Regions from separate parts of the Bacillus sp. ISL-39 genome, predicted to be linked through region 1. Evidence: predicted binding sites of a transcription regulator. Region 1 holds the regulator's gene; the other holds the start of a gene.
What was found. The regulator LexA, encoded in region 1, represses DNA repair genes until DNA is damaged. The targets are predictions, from matches to a motif close to CGAACATATGTTCG.
Positions count from the first base shown of each region.

Region 1 (8,203 bases):
GAATGTCTTTATCCCATCCTTCTACTAACTCACCCTTCATTGCTGTTTCAAGCTGGGCCCCTAGCTCAGGATATTCACTCTTATATTTTGCAAAAAGTTCGTTCCATGCCTGCTCTGTCTGTTCACCTTTATCAGCAATTTGCTGTTTGAAGTGATCATATACTTCGCTTGGCACGTGGAAGTCTTCTTCAAAAGTCCACTTATATGCTTCCTTAGTAAGCTTCAGTTCATCAGCACCAAGGGGAGCACCATGAACATCTGATTTACCGGAAAGGTTAGGTGATCCATATCCAATGACTGTTTTGACCTCAATCATTGTTGGACGGTCTTCATCTGTCTTGGCTTCTTCGATGGCTTTTGCAATTTCTTCAAGGTTGTTGCCATCTTCAACTCGGATATATTGCCATCCGTATGCCTTGAAACGGCCTTCAACGCTTTCGGAGAATGACTTATCAAGATCACCATCAAGGGAAATATCATTCGAATCATAAAGAACGATCATTCTTCCTAGCTTCAGGTGAGCTGCTAGTGATGCTGCTTCAGCAGATACTCCCTCCATTAGATCGCCGTCACCGCAAATACTATATGTATAGTGATCAACGATATTAAAGTTATCTTTATTATAGACTGCAGCAAGATGACGTTCAGCCATTGCCATACCGACTGCCATAGCAATCCCCTGGCCAAGCGGTCCGGTTGTTGCGTCTACACCGGCAGTGTGGCCGAACTCAGGGTGTCCTGGAGTCTTGCTTCCCCACTGGCGGAACTGTTTAATATCATCCATTGTTAAATCATAACCAGCAAGATGCAGCAAGCTGTATAACAACATTGAACCATGTCCTGCAGATAATACAAAACGGTCGCGGTTAAACCATTCTGGGTTCTTTGGGTTGATGTTCATATAACGTGTCCACAATGTGTAAGCCATCGGTGCTGCCCCCATCGGCATGCCTGGGTGGCCGGAGTTTGCCTTTTCAATTGCATCAATTGATAAGGTACGGATGGAATCAATTGAAAGCATATCAATTTCTTTAAACATAAAATACATCCTTTCTATAGGTACTAGCTACATCCTTAATATTATAGCGAGAGAAATTATTATACAACAAATTGTGCCTGAAAGAGACAGAAATGGCCGTATTGTTATCTATTTTGACACAAACTGGCTGTTGTTATGTAAATACACTGCTTCGTGGCTGAAAAAGAAATTGCAGCAGAGTGCATTATTTAAGAATTTCGAATAGTTTGAGCAGCCGGAAATACTTCAATCTATTTGCTTTCCCTCTTAAAATAAAGGAGGATCATACAAGCTGCATATTCATATTGTTGATTCTTAAGCTCTACAGTGTTGGATAATTAACTATTCAAAGGATTTACAAATAAAAATGGAATACATGCTGTATGTATTCCATTTTTTCATATATTTAATGAAGCTTGTTCTTCGCTTTTTCTTCCTTGAGCTTATCAGGGGTAACATCATTGCCTTCAGGATCCACAATGGTAACACCTTTAAGTGTATTAAGCATAGAAGATCGGAAAGACTGTAGATATTCCGCGCGAAGGTTTGTTTGTTCCTTTGCTTCTTCTTCAGTCAACTTGGATGTTTTTGCTTTCCTTGCCAGTTCATTGATTCTAGCAATTTTATCACTTGATAGCATTGTAAAGCTCCTTTGTAAAAAATTACGTCAAATGTCATCTTACTAAAATTTTTCCGATTTTACAAGAATAGAGCTTCCTTAATCCTCTGTTTCTATGTACTCAAGATATCTTCGGTTTACCGTTGCTTTGGATACGTCATATCCAAAGCCTCTTAGTGTTGCTGTGATTTCAGCAAAGGTAAGACCGTTATTCCGCAGTCTGACAATTTCCTCGACCGGCATCTCTTTCCGTTCCCGGCCGGAGTTTTCACCTTGATTTTTTAGGTTGCGCTGCGGTTTGTATCCATGCTCCACTGCTCGTTTCATCCCACGCTTGATCTTAATATTATGGATTTTCCTCTGGTACTCTTCCACCATACTGACAATTTGGAGCACCATCGAATCTGATTCGGATAGCTGGAGTTCCCCACTGTGGGAGACACTATATAACTTTACATTTTCTTTCAGGATGCAATGAAGAATCGCGACTTTGGCATTTCCTCTTCCAAGTCTCGTCTCATCCTGAATCAACAGGGCACCAATCTTCTTATCCTTGATCAGTTCCAGCAGTTCCAGGATCCCTTCTCTCTCAAGATCATAACCACTAGCTTGCTCCTTAATAATACTGGCTACTTCAAAACCATAGTTGCCTGCCAGCCGCAGCAGCTCTTCTTCCTGCCTGGCCAGCGAAGTTTCCTGTGTTTCTTTCGTTGTACTTACGCGGCAATAAATAATTGCTTTCATGTTGTCACCTTATTTCCATTTCTATCTTTCCGCATCAGCAATCTGTGTAGGTTCAATCTTTTCAGCCTCAACAGGGATTACCAGCTCATCGCCCGGAAGGATTGTTTCCCCTATAATCCCGTTTTCTTTTACTACCCAGCTTACGAATTCATTTTCAGAAAGACTATGTTCACTGGCAAATGATTCAGCAATCTCCCATAGTGATTGCCCTTCTTCTATAGTAACAGTTATGTACGCATCTTCATTATTTAACTGTGCTTTTGCGACGAATGAAAAGATTAAGCTGACAGCAAGCAGGATTATTGCATATGAATAGTTTTCCCATAGTTTTTTCATTATCGGCACCCCTTGACGAATGTATGTTCGGTTAACTATTCTCATTATAAGTCGAACATTTGTTTTGTGTCAACTCAAAAATTCGAACTTATGTTTGTATCTATGAAAAAGACATGGTATAATTAGGACAAGAAAATATACGAGGTGCGTGAATATGACAAAGTTATCGAAGCGGCAACAAGATATATTTGAGTTCATAAAAGGCGAAGTCAAGAAAAAAGGGTATCCGCCATCCGTACGCGAAATAGGTGAGGCTGTCGGACTTGCTTCCAGCTCCACTGTCCATGGACACCTTGCAAGACTTGAAAGCAAAGGCTTGATCCGACGCGATCCTACAAAGCCGCGTGCAATTGAAATTCTCGAAATAGAAGAGGATAGCCGTATCCCTAAATATAAAGTGGTGAATGTCCCTGTTGTCGGTAAAGTAACAGCCGGTATGCCAATTACCGCCATTGAAAATGTTGAAGAATACTTCCCTCTACCTGATCGCCTCGTTCCGCATGATGAGCAGGTTTTCATGCTGGAAATCATGGGTGACAGTATGATTGAAGCGGGCATCCTTGATGGCGACTATGTTATTGTCAAACAGCAAAAGACTGCTAATAATGGAGATATTGTTGTAGCGATGACTGAAGACGATGAAGCAACAGTGAAGCGCTTCTTCAAGGAAAAGGATTACTTCAGGCTGCAGCCGGAAAATCCTACAATGGATCCAATTATCCTTCGAAATGTGTCGATTCTTGGTAAAGTGATCGGTGTATATCGCCATATGCATTAAAAAAGCAAGCGGCCCCCGCTTGCTTTTTTCTATCTATCTACTAAACTTTTTAACTGGATCTGTATGAAACTAGCACATTTATAAGAAAAATAGGTAGAGACCCTGACAACTTGTCCCTCTCCACATAAGATATTGTGTAAGTATCTTTCATGATGGAAAGGAGTTGAGTTTCTAATGGGATACAATCGTAATGAAAATGATGTAGCTGGCTTGTTTTTCCCTCACCGGGACAGAGACAAAGTCAGGGCAACTGTTGATTTTGATGATCTCTGCCGTGCTGTGCGCCGTTGTATAATCGAGGACTTAGTAGCAGGCGCCAGGGATGATCGGGATGACGATCGTGACCGCCGCCACAAAAAGTGCTGCAGATACTAATTTGAAAAAGAAAATCCCGAAAGGTTGGTCCTTTCGGGATTTTTCTATTTCCAATGAATATTTTGAACAGGCAGCACACCTTTTAATTCTACAAGGTAAGCTGCTTTTTGATTAGTGGTAAGCCATACATGTACTGTTCCGCTATCCTGGTTGCTTCTGATCAAGCGGCCCATTCCCTGTCTTAAGCGGAGCAGCATATATGGTATATCGACCTCTGCAGCTGGATTATCCGCATGCTTTCTTTTCGCCTGGAAGACTGGGTCATGAGGCGGGAATGGCAATGACGAAATGATGACTTGAATCAATGACTCACCCGGTACATCCAATCCTTCCCACAGGCTGTATGAACATAGAACGGTTGCGATGTCATTCTGGAAACCCTTCACGGTTTCACTGATTTCACGGTCTCCCTCAAACAAGATAGGGAAACTCCATTCTTGATTTTCAGTCCATGCCCGGAATCGTTCCATCTCTTGAGGGGACGAGAACAGAACAAGCGAGCTGCCATTACTGGATCTAAGGTCTTCTCCTATATTGTCCCATTTCTTTATTTCATCATCCTCAGTGTGTGCTACCAGTTCCATTTGCTCTTCATAGTCAAATGGGGATGCGACAGTAAAGGAGGAATATTTTTCGATGCCCAGGCTTTTCGCTATATAGCTGAAGTCTCCTCCCTGGGACAATGTAGCAGAAGAAAATACAAATGGGATGTTTTGTGAAAATACTTCTTTTTTCAAAATATCCTCAACGAGTCGAGGCATGATGACCAGCGATGTTTGTACTTCATTCTCTTCCAGCCAGAATATCCCTTCGTCGTTCTTAAGGAAAATCGATAGACCATAGGCGAAAAACTCAAGATATTCTTCCATGATTTTTAAATGGTATTCGTCAATCAGGAACATTTCGGCATCAAAAACCAGCTGGTCCATTAAATCGGTAACCTTTTTCTCCAGAGTTTCGGCAGTTTTCCTGATACTTGATAGCATCGGTACTTCTTTTCGATTAGACCCTTCTATTGCCGAGGAATTTTCAACCAAAAGGTCAAACCATGTATCATGGAGCTCCAGAATATCCTCGATTAAATAAAGAGATTCTTCCCGGACGTCCTGGTGCATATATCCTGTCAGGACAGTGGTCAAAGTTTGAGAGTTGAACCGGTATGTTAATCCCTTTTGCGCCGCGAACTCAAGCAAGTGGCCTTCGTCAAATATCACCGTACTTGCGTCTGGAAGCAATGGCATCTGCCCTTCCCGTTTACGAGATTCTTTTGTCCACACATGCTCCATATAAAAATCATGAGAACAAATGATCAAATCGCCCGCATGACGATAATAATCTCGGTTCAAGGTTTGGCCGCAGCGATGGCGCCAGCTGCATGTTGAGCATTGCTGAAGTGGATCCCAGGACATTGAAGCCCATTTTTCATTCGTGACCCATGGATATTCCTTTCGGTCTCCATAACGAGTGAATGAATTCATTGAGACCCCTTCATCAAAGATGAAATCTGGCAGCTGGTCATGGACGTCCAGAATTTCTTTTTCATTCGACGTGTTTGAAAGGTCGTCAAGCTTCTTCACGCACACATACTGTTCTCTCGCTTTTGCCAATCGGACATCGACCTTCAACCCTAACGCCTTTTCAAGTTTTTCGATATCGCCGCCCTCTTTCACGAGCTGCTCAATCAGTGTCTCATCCGAGCAAGAGACAATCGCCGGCTTTCCCATATATCTTGCGTATAGAATGGCATAAATAAGATAGACGAATGTCTTGCCGGTACCGACGCCCGCTTCTGCAAAAACAATTCCTTTATTCTTAAAGGCCTGCTCCACCTGGAAGGCCATATAAATCTGTTCATCACGTAGTTCATAGCCCTTTTCAGGCAATATATCATAAAAGACATCACCAATATAATCTCCTAATAAATCAAAGAACGTATCATTCTTGGTAATGGTAAATGGAAGGTTAGTTTTCATTCAGGTTCTCCTCAAAAATATTGATTCCGGCAAAAAGCCAGCTTTTATCATAACAGATAACCAGTCATTTAGTGAAAGAAATTGAAATATTAAATTTAGGTAAAAATGCTAATTCCATTATTAGGAATTCACTGTTAAAATAATCCTAAATTGTGTTAAGGGGCGTTTCCCATGAAAGCGAGACGAATTATCTACCTGAATTTTGCCGTCATTGCTTTACTTATTTTCATTACAATTTACCAGTACAACAGAATCGCAGAATTTGAGAGTCAATTGGGGCATGACTTTCAACGCACAGTACGGGGCTCTATTTCTCTCTTGGAAAGTGATGGCGACCCAAACATCTGGATCAAAAATGTGCAAGAAAAAGAAGGTGAATTCACTATAGCGGCCCACATTGGAGAAATAACGATATTAAGCAGACAATATTATATGATGAACGGTAAAATATCAATGATTGGAGACGTGCTAGATTCCCTTGGAAATCAGTACCGCGAATTGGCCATTAATATAAAGAACGGCAGCGACTATAAACAGAATGAAGAGCAAATAAACAAAGACCTGAAATTTCTCATTCCATTATTAAAAGAAATTGACTCTATTTCTGGTGAAAATGAAAGCCGTTATTATAGGGAATTTACGAATTCAGAATCCATGACATCCAACCTCGTATGGAAGGAGTATAAGGAATATGAAAAACGCTAATTATATCATCCGCCCAGAAAACACCGGTGATGTTACAGGTATAAGGGAATTAAATGTTTTGGCTTTTAACAATGGAGAAAATGAAGCTTCTTTGGTTGAACTTATAAGAGAGTCGGAACATTTTATCTCTAACTTGAGCCTTGTAGCGGTTAAGGATGACGGTGAAATTATCGGACATATCCTTTTCAGTGTCATCCACCTTGTTACCGACGAAGGAACTGTCGCTACTTTAGGTCTTGCACCTATGGCAGTGAAACCAAATTACCAAAATAGCGGAATCGGTTCTGACTTGGTCAAGGAAGGGATTAAAGCATGCAAGGATTTAGGATATGAACATGTACTTGTCCTTGGGCACCCGAATTTTTACCCTCGTTTTGGCTTTTCGCCGACAAGCCAATTTGGAATACTTCCCCCTTTCCCTGTGCCTGAGGAAGTATTTATGGCTCTTGAGCTAAAGAAAGACTCATTAACGGGATTACAGGGGAAAATAGAGTATCCGCCTGCCTTTCATGCTGTAAGTTAGTTGAAAGCATAAGAAAGTGAGGGTAGAACTGCTCCCTCACTTTTTATTTCTGTTTTCGAATTGATTGTTGCCTGTTTGAATATTTGAATGAACCCCCATCTATCTGGTAGAATTCTAAAACCCTACCCCTCAGGCAAAAATTCAGATTCAAGAACCTCGACCTGTTCTTTATCTGTTAACCGTCCATAACCCTCATTTTCTTTGTCGCTGATAATAGTGGCCGTTTCACCTTCAAACCAGATTCGATAATGATATAATCTTTCTGGCATATTCTTCTCTTCCTGGATGAAAAAGATGGCAATTACATCCTCTTTCCTTGCCATTTCTGCTTCCGTCTTTGGTGACCACTTGATACGTTCAAATGCCTGTTCTAAAGTTTGCAGTTTCTCCCTTGAGGCTATGATTCTTTCTTCACCGTCTTTCAGACCATCTTCATTAATTTTTTGCACGTCTATCCTTGTGAGCTCTGGTTCAAAATTAGTACTGCAGCCTGTAATGAGCAAAATTAAAATAAATAATCCAATAGTATGTTTCATCTTAATCTCCAGACCTTCTCGCATTCAAAGTTTTTTCCTGCAAGTCAATCAGCTGATAGTTTTCTTCAGACATTTCCTCAATTGAGGTGATCACTTCAAGGAACCGTTTGTACAAAACCTGGATTTCAGGCTGTTGGTCTATTAAAAAAACAGTGTCAGTATAGCACTTCTTATCCTGATAGATATGTATTTTCTGCCAAACTTCCCTATCTTCGCTGCTTTGCAAAAACAAAGTCTGCTTCTGTATGAAATGCGAATAAATCCGCTCTGCTTCTTTTTGTATCTCGAGGTATTCTTGCTCCCTGCCCGGCTTTAAACGATATCTATATATCTTGATATACATAATCCGACCATTTACTCTCTACATATTGATTTAGGTGAGTTGCAACAAATCCTGGTAAAGCCGGCTCATGGAAGCCTGCTAAATCAATCAATGACATTCCTTTTTCCAAAAGATGCTCTACCAGCTTCCAGCCTATATAATAAGCCTCGTTTTGGAATCCGCATGTCCCCTCGCCTGCTGTAAATCGAAAAACAGATTCGGAATCGCTCTTCTCCAGAAAAGGAATGGCCCCTGACAGAATCTCTAATTCTTT
Region 1 is NZ_JAGGQM010000002.1:293,546-301,748, forward strand. It holds gene tkt (transketolase) at 1-1,039, opposite strand, end outside; gene J7E37_RS03255 (DUF896 domain-containing protein) at 1,425-1,658, opposite strand; gene J7E37_RS03260 (YneB family resolvase-like protein) at 1,737-2,381, opposite strand; gene yneA (cell division suppressor protein YneA) at 2,403-2,717, opposite strand; gene lexA (transcriptional repressor LexA) at 2,872-3,495, shown strand; gene J7E37_RS03275 (hypothetical protein) at 3,670-3,870, shown strand; gene J7E37_RS03280 (ATP-dependent DNA helicase) at 3,915-5,843, opposite strand; gene J7E37_RS03285 (hypothetical protein) at 6,015-6,548, shown strand; gene J7E37_RS03290 (GNAT family N-acetyltransferase) at 6,535-7,071, shown strand; gene J7E37_RS03295 (hypothetical protein) at 7,194-7,607, opposite strand; gene J7E37_RS03300 (hypothetical protein) at 7,609-7,950, opposite strand; gene J7E37_RS03305 (DUF2268 domain-containing putative Zn-dependent protease) at 7,931-8,203, opposite strand, start outside.

Region 2 (8,203 bases), on a different contig from region 1:
CCGATGCTTCATTTTACCATACAGAGAAATTTTTTACGTTTCAGAACCCTTTGGCGAAATGTCTTGCAATTTTTCTGTTTAACTCTTACTATCAAAGATAATTCTGACAATTTGGAAAGGGGTGCTTTTTTTGTCAAAAGTAACGATTAAAGTGAATGATAATGGTTCATTAAGGATTACTGGTGATGTTGAATTGCTGGATGGTGCCGGCAATAAGTATGAGATAAAGCCTGTTTTCTCGCTTTGCCGCTGTGGCATGAGCAAGAACATGCCGTTCTGTGATGCTTCCCATAAAGGGAACTTCGAATCGGTTGTCCGTGCTCCGCAAGCTGATGAAACGGAATAACTATCGAGGGCAATGGGGAATCCATTGCTCTTTTTTTACGAGGATTTCTTCTAGTGAACCGCTCTTAAAAGATGATGGTCCCTTTGAGCTTCAAAATGACGACTACCATCCTTCCGCAAGCCTGACATCGGCAATGCTGGAAATCCCGATCCGGTGGATTTCCTCGAATCTGTCAACGATATGGAGCTTCTGCCCAAGCTCATTCCAATAATGGATTTTTCCAATCACCAATTCATATTTTCTTTGCCTGTAATAAGTGATGCTGAGCGGGCGGTTATACTCCATCGCTTCGAGGATTGTTTCATTCAATTGTTCAAGCTGCTGTTCATCCAGCTGCTTTTCTTTTTCATATTCGTCCTCCTGTGCCCAGTCACGCAGCATCTTGACATGCTCCGGAAGCATCATTGACGTCCATTTAATTCTACCTCGGTCACGGATCATCTTTCTCTCCTCCTCCTTTTATCAACCCTTATGCCCGCCAACCAGTGCGGCGCGATGCCTTGCTGTTCCGGCTGCCGTATACGATACTGCTCTTAAGAGCGCTGACGATCCGTAGCGGCTGCGAATCCGGTCCATTGCATAGCCAAGCTCTTTCTTTTTCCAGCCGTTTTTTTCAAACAAATTCAATTGGAATTCGCTGTCGGTGACGAGGTTCCCGAGCGAAATCGAGATGCTTCGCACCGTCTTTCCCGTGTAGTTCTCGGCAAAAAGCTCGAGGCAGACGCGATACAGATCCATCGTGATATTGGTCGGCTCTTCAATTGTCCTAGAGCGATGGAAGCCTCCGCCGAATTCATCCTGGCTGTAGCCAACTCCGAAGCTGATGGTCCGGCCTGCCTTCCCATGGCTTCTTGCCCTGCGTGCGACCTCCTCGCACATTTCGAGGATCACATGCTTGATTTCCTCTTCTTCTTTATAGTCGCGAAGCAGGATCTGGCTTTTTCCAAAGCTGACCTGCCCTTCCATGATTGGGGCGCCGATATCCGAAAAGTCGATGCCCCATGCATGCCAGTACAGCTGGTTGCCCATGATGCCGAATTTTTTCTCCAATTTCTCCAGGTCATAGCGGGCTAGCTGGCCGACTGTAAAAATGCCCATGCTGTTCAATGTTTTCTCGACGCGGCGGCCGATTCCCCACATTTCCCTTAGCGGTGAAACATTCCACAGCTTCGTCTGGACATCATCATAGGTCCATTCAGCAATGCCCTTCTTTTTTGCATCGAGGTCAAGGCAGAGCTTCGACATCAGCATGTTCGGCCCGATTCCAATTGCGCAGGGAAGCTGGAATTCGCGCTCAATATCGTCTTTGATTTTTTTTGCGATTGAAGCAGCGTCTCCCCAAAGCTTCGAAGCTCCGTCAACCTTTATAAAGCTTTCGTCGACGCTGTAGGTGTGAATCGCTTCCTTCGGGACATAGCGATTAAATACACGGGAGATTTCTGTGGAGATTCGCAGGTAGGTGGACATCTGCGGATCAACGACAACAATCCGGGGATCATCGGGAATTTCAAATTTCCGTGATCCAGTCTTGATGCCAAACTCCTTTTTCAAACGCGGCGAGGCTGCGAGGACGACGCTTCCCGGGCGGTCAAGATTCCCGACAACAGCCAGGTAGCAGTCAAGAGGGTCGAGGCCGAGCATCACGGCGGAACAGCTCGCATAGAAGCTCTTCATATCCACACATAAAATTTTGTTTTGCGGCATTTCGCTGTAATCGACCATCTTTCTTTCCTCCCTTCTGCATGATATCTGCCAACAACAAGAACATCTGTTCCGTTTCATTATACCCATTATATTAAGCGAATATGCGTTCGGTTTCAATGGTAATTTTCCGGGTGACTGACTTAATTAAGGTGGAAATGGTGAGTGATGCCAAGACTGGAGATTTTTACGGAAGAGTGTTTTCAGAGCGAGCTTCGGAGTATAATCAGGTGAAGAGGTGCTGTTTACATGGATAAAGAACTCATTCGCAAAATGGTCCAGAAATGCTTCGTACAGTACCGGCATGATGGTTCACTGCCGTTCGGCGAGGCGGAATTCAATGAAATATACATAAAGATTGTAGACCAGAAAAATGCAGAGCCCGATGCTGATTTGCATGACCTAGTCCATGACGCGGTTTATGAATTTTTGGCAACATAAGAGTAAAGGCTGCCCTGCAAAACAGGACAGCCTTTGATTGACCAACTATTTCTGATTGAAAACTCTTTTGCCAAAAAGTTCGAATGTGCGGGGAAACAGCGAGTAAACAATGCTGCCTGGACTCATCCAGCGTGGCAGGTTGATTTCGCGTGTTCTCGTCATCATGCGGTTGACCACTTGTTTCGCCACGTATTCAGGCTGCAGCATAAAACGTTTTACATTTTTTACGTAGGTTCCCTGTTTATCCGCGACGTCAAAAAAGTTCGTAGCAATTGGACCCGGATTAACTGAAGTGACAAAGATGTGGTCATCAGCAACCTCCATCCGCAGGCTGTTCGTATACCCAAGCACTGCATGCTTTGTTGCCGAATAAACACTTGATTTAGGTGTGGCAATTTTGCCAGCCTGGGAAGCAATATTGATAATATGGCCGCTTCTCCTCTGTTTCATTGCAGGCAGTACCATCGAGGTGCAGGCCATCAAGCCGACGACATTGACATCAAACATCGTTTTGATATCTTCAATTTTCGCTTCATGAGCATAATCAAAAATACCAAAGCCGGCATTGTTGACCAATATATCAACATATCGGATATCAGTAAGCACTTCGGAGAAAACCCGCTTGATGGCTTCAGGGTCAGACACATCCAGCTGCTGGGCATGGACATTGATCGCATACTTTGATTGTAATTCCTTTTTTAAACTCTCCAATTTATCGATACTCCGGGCCAGAAGGACGAGATTCGCTCCGCGCGCAGCGCAAAGCCTGGCAATCTCGGCACCAATCCCCCCGGAGGCACCGGTAATTATAATATTTTTCCCTTTTAAGGATGACATCGTCTTTCACCTCATTTTGCTGTATAAACGAAGGATGTACCTTCTTCCCTGACTGAAATGGCGTCTAGGAATTGTAAATAATCAAGCTGGCCGACTGTTTCCGAAATGGTCAGATTCAGTTCACGCTCATACACTGTCGGGAAGAGCAATTTGCAAATTCCAAAAACAGTGAGTTCCCTGCCTTCAAGCATTCCCCTTACCTGCAATGCCCTGTCATGCTGGCGGGCCAGTCTTTTTTCGATCAGGCTATGCAATTCTGTTATTTCCGTTCCATGTCCTGTATATACTAGCCCAATCGGGTACTCCTGCAGCTTTTTTAGTGTAGCATTATATTGGACCAGCGGCTTTGGCCTTTCACTTTCACCTGGCAGCGGCGGCTCAAGCAATGGATTCGGTGAGATCCCGGCAAGGACCGTATCCCCTGCGATCATTGTCCCATCTTTTTCACGCAAGAGCACAATATGGCTCTGGGCATGTCCCGGTGTCTCGATCACCCTCCATCCAGGCAGTGCCGGCGGAACGTCATTTTCCAGAACAGTTCCTGTCAATGAACGATTACAAGAAAATACTAATGTCTTTTTCATGACTTTCATCGAAGGCACAAAATATTGCTCTGGTATGGCTGATTGCAAAAAGAATTTCTCATAGAATTCTTTATGCTCCTTTTCAAATTCCGGAGTCCTGTTGATCCACCTTTCATTCAGGTGATGGCCATGTACGGCAAGACCTGGTGAAAAGTAATCCAGCATTCCCACATGATCTGGATGGTCATGAGTCAAGATAACCTGCTCGATATCCTCCGGCTTCAATCTTAAATCGGACAGCTGGGATTTGAACGACTCCCAGGAATCCTCTGTTTTCGTTCCCGCGTCCACAAGTGTCAACCGGTCCCCTTTTATTAAATATGCGTTCACATCACCGACCGGGAAAGGCGTCGGCAAAGTCAGTTTGGCAATTCCATCTTTCCATTCAGCCATATGATCCATACACCCCAAAACATTATTTTTCTATAAAGTAAACCGATTGATTATTATGGCAATCATTTAAATTCAATAGACTCGGTATTTTTCCAATATAAAGATAAGTTTACATATAAAACAGTCGATTGTCATTATTTTCACTTTATATTTTCAGAAAAAACTAATAATTATTCAAAATACTACTTGACATATGGGTTGTCTATCTTGCATAATCACTATTAAAATTTCGTAAACTTTTTAAAAGCATTCGAGTAAGACGAGTAGACAGGAATGGTGTCAGAGAGTGGAGTCCACCGGCTGAAAGGCTCCGCCGCCCTCTTCGTGTTGAACCCTACCTTGCGAGCTGCCAGGCAAACCTGGACGTATACCGGCGTTAACGGATGTTGAGCTGCACTTTTTCAGCACTGGCTGAAGAAGTGAATGAAGGTGGTACCACGGAAGCATGGCCTTTCGTCCTTTTTTGGATGAAGGGCCTTTTTGTTTTTCGTTGTTTAATAAGGCTCTTTTCGTAAACTTTGTTGCTTTCTCAACCAAAAGCAATCTATTCTGAAATCTCCTCGAAAAGAGCCCCGACACCTTTTTAAAGCGTTTTAGAACATGTAAGAAAGGCAACAATCAATGCGAAAACAGACTTTAATAAACGAAACAAAAATATTATGGAGGCGATCTTGATGAAGAAGCTTGTTTTTGTTGGCGCAGGTTCGATGGCAGAAGCGATGATTTCCGGAATAGGGGCAAGCGGGCTTCTTCCGGGAGAGCAGATCTGGGCCACGAATAAACAGGATGCTGACAGATTAAAATCACTGGAGCTGAAATATGGAATAAAGGCGACATATGATTTGGAAATGCTTTTCAAAAATGCGGATGCAGTTGTCCTGGCAATGAAACCGAAGGACGCAGCCGCAGCGGTTGGGGAAATCAAATCCTATTTACCTGAAGGGATGCTGATTATTTCGGTCCTCGCTGGCGTCTCGATTGCCGCAATTGAAACAGCTGCAGAGAAATCCCTGGCCGTGGCAAGGGCAATGCCAAATACCTCGGCCGCGATTGGCAAATCGGCAACTGCGATGGCCGTGAATTCCCATGTGAGTGAAGCGCAAAAGGTGCTGATACAGGAGCTTTTTAACACAATCGGCCTGACAACAATCGTTGATGAATATCAGCTTGATGCCGTCACAGGCCTATCAGGAAGCGGTCCTGCCTATATTTATTACCTTGTCGAGGCGATGGAACAAAGTGCCGCTGAAATCGGTCTGGATAAGCAAACAGCAAAGCAGCTGATTATCCAGACGCTGCTGGGCGCCGCCGAAATGCTGACGAAGTCGGATAAGGAGCCTGCCCAGCTCCGCTTTGAGGTGACCAGCCCGGGCGGTACGACCGAAGCAGGCATCAGCATTCTTGAGCAGCATGGCGTCCAATCTGCTTTCGTATCCTGCATCAAGGAAGCCACAGCTCAATCAAGAAGGCTGGGCCACCTGCTGGGAAATGAACTTGCAGCAAACCGTCCGCTTTAAAAATTGCAAATATGCTCCCTGTTTCTCTACAATGGAGAAAAACAACAGGGACGTGTAGATGTTGCTTCTAACCTTACTGTCTTTAACTTTAATCATCTGGATTTTGGCGACAATCGATGCCTTGATTGGCTTTAGGAAAATGGATTCCCTCGAAAAGGCTGAGGTTGCCGACCAGGGACAAAAGCTTAGCGTCATCGTGGCTGCCAGGAATGAAGAAGAACATATTTCCCTAAGCATTCGCACCCAGCTGAACCAAACCTACAAAAATACCGAGTGGATCCTGGTCAATGACCGTTCCGAGGATGATACCGGCAAAGTGATGGAACGCCTGAAAAGCTCTGATTCAAGAATCAAAGTGATCCATATCGAGAGTTTGCCAGAAGGGTGGCTCGGCAAGAACTACGCACTCTATAAAGGCTGGCAGCGCGCGACAGGGAACTTGATCTTATTTACAGATGCTGATGTTTTGTACCATCCCGAGGCTTTTTCAAAAGCGGTTGGCTATTTTGAGAAACATAATCTCGATCATTTGACGGCGGCCCCGAACCTTAGTGCAAAGCCGTTTTGGCTGAAGGCCTTTGTTGCTTTCTTCTTATTCGGCTTTTCCTATTACAAGAGACCCTGGCTCGGCAATAATCCCCGCTCAAAAACCGGCGTCGGCATCGGAGCATTCAATATGATCACCCGGTCGGCCTATGAAAAAGTCGGCACGCATGAATATATAAGGATGCGGCCCGATGATGACTTGCAGCTGGGAATGATGATTAAGCGAATAGGTCTCAAGCAGCGGATTGTCACGGCTATGACGCTCATTGAAGTGGAATGGTACCAGAGCCTGAAGGAAGCTTTAGCGGGATTGGAGAAGAACACCTTTGCCGGCCTCCACTATCGGATCAGCATGGTGCTATTTTCGGTGTTCGGTGTCTTTGTATCCCAGGTCGTGCCTTTCTTCACTCTTTTTTCAAAGAATCAGGCAGTCGCCATTTTAAGTGCTGTCAATCTCATATTCCTGGCTTTCCTTTATGTGATGGTAACAAAGAAGATGACCCGCTTTTCACCATGGATGTTCTTTGTCCTTCCCTTCACTGCCCTGATATTCATTTTCTCCATTCTGAGAGCGAGCTACCTGACATTAAGAAGAGGCGGCATTATCTGGCGCGGAACGAAATATACACTTGCGGAATTAAGAAAAAACACATTGCGGTGAGTACAATTTTTCCTTTCCTAAAGAAGCCCTGTTATACTTAAAATATATTTTGGATTTCGAAATAAAAGGAGGCTGCAGGATTGGAAAAGAAATTATTTTCCCCTTATAAAATTAAAGATTTAACTTTGAAAAACAGAATCGTCATGGCTCCGATGTGTATGTACTCATGTGAAAAAGAAGACGGGATTGTCACAGACTTTCATATGACACACTATGTAAGCCGAGCTGTCGGCCAGGTGGGCCTGGTCATTCTCGAGGCAACTGCGGTGACGCCGCAAGGACGGATTTCCCATCAGGATCTGGGAATCTGGAGCGATGAGCATGTGCCCGGTCTAACAGCTTTGACGGACCAAATCAAGCAGAGCGGTGCCGCAGCTGGTATCCAGCTGGCACATGCCGGAAGAAAAGCAGCATTGCGTGATGAAATCATCGCTCCTTCTGCTTTAGCTTTTGACGAGAAGTATAAAGAACCGAAGGCTATGACGGTTGAGGAAATCAAGGAAACCGTCTCGGCATTCAGGCTGGCTGCCGAGAGGTCAAAGCGCGCTGGCTTTGATGTAATCGAAATCCACGCTGCACATGGATATTTGATCAACCAGTTCCTCTCCCCGCTTACAAATAAACGTGTGGACGAATACGGCGGCACTGCCGAGAACCGCTTCCGCTTCCTTCAGGAAATCCTTGAAGAGGTAAAAACCGTTTGGGATGGACCTCTGTTTGTCCGGGTTTCCGCAAGTGACTATCATGAAGAAGGCTTGACAGTAGATGATTACGTAACCATTGGTGCATCGCTAAAGGAATTGGGCGTTGACTTGATTGATGTCAGTTCAGGGGCCGTTGTACCAGCCAGAATCCATGCCTATCCAGGCTACCAGGTGAAATTCGCTGAAGAAATCAAGCATGAAGCCAATGTGGCTACCGGCGCGGTGGGATTGATCACAACCGGGATCCAGGCAGAAGAAATCCTGCAGAATGAACGTGCCGATTTGATTTTCATCGCCCGCGAACTCCTGCGCGATCCATACTGGCCAAGAACAGCAGCCAAGGAGCTTGGAACAAGCATCGAATCTCCTAAGCAATATGAACGAGGATGGATTTTTTAAGCTAAAAGAATCATTATTTCTAAAGAGGCTATTCCAGAGTATTACTTTGGGAGGCCTCTTTTCTCGCTCTTTAC
Region 2 is NZ_JAGGQM010000014.1:23,187-31,389, reverse strand. It holds gene J7E37_RS12520 (CDGSH iron-sulfur domain-containing protein) at 98-346, shown strand; gene J7E37_RS12515 (YolD-like family protein) at 449-787, opposite strand; gene J7E37_RS12510 (Y-family DNA polymerase) at 809-2,068, opposite strand; gene J7E37_RS12505 (YqzH family protein) at 2,297-2,488, shown strand; gene J7E37_RS12500 (SDR family NAD(P)-dependent oxidoreductase) at 2,534-3,325, opposite strand; gene J7E37_RS12495 (MBL fold metallo-hydrolase) at 3,337-4,302, opposite strand; gene proC (pyrroline-5-carboxylate reductase) at 4,977-5,819, shown strand; gene J7E37_RS12485 (glycosyltransferase family 2 protein) at 5,881-7,026, shown strand; gene namA (NADPH dehydrogenase NamA) at 7,107-8,129, shown strand.
Region 2: the regulator LexA is predicted to act here: its motif matches at 2,147-2,160, upstream of J7E37_RS12510 (Y-family DNA polymerase).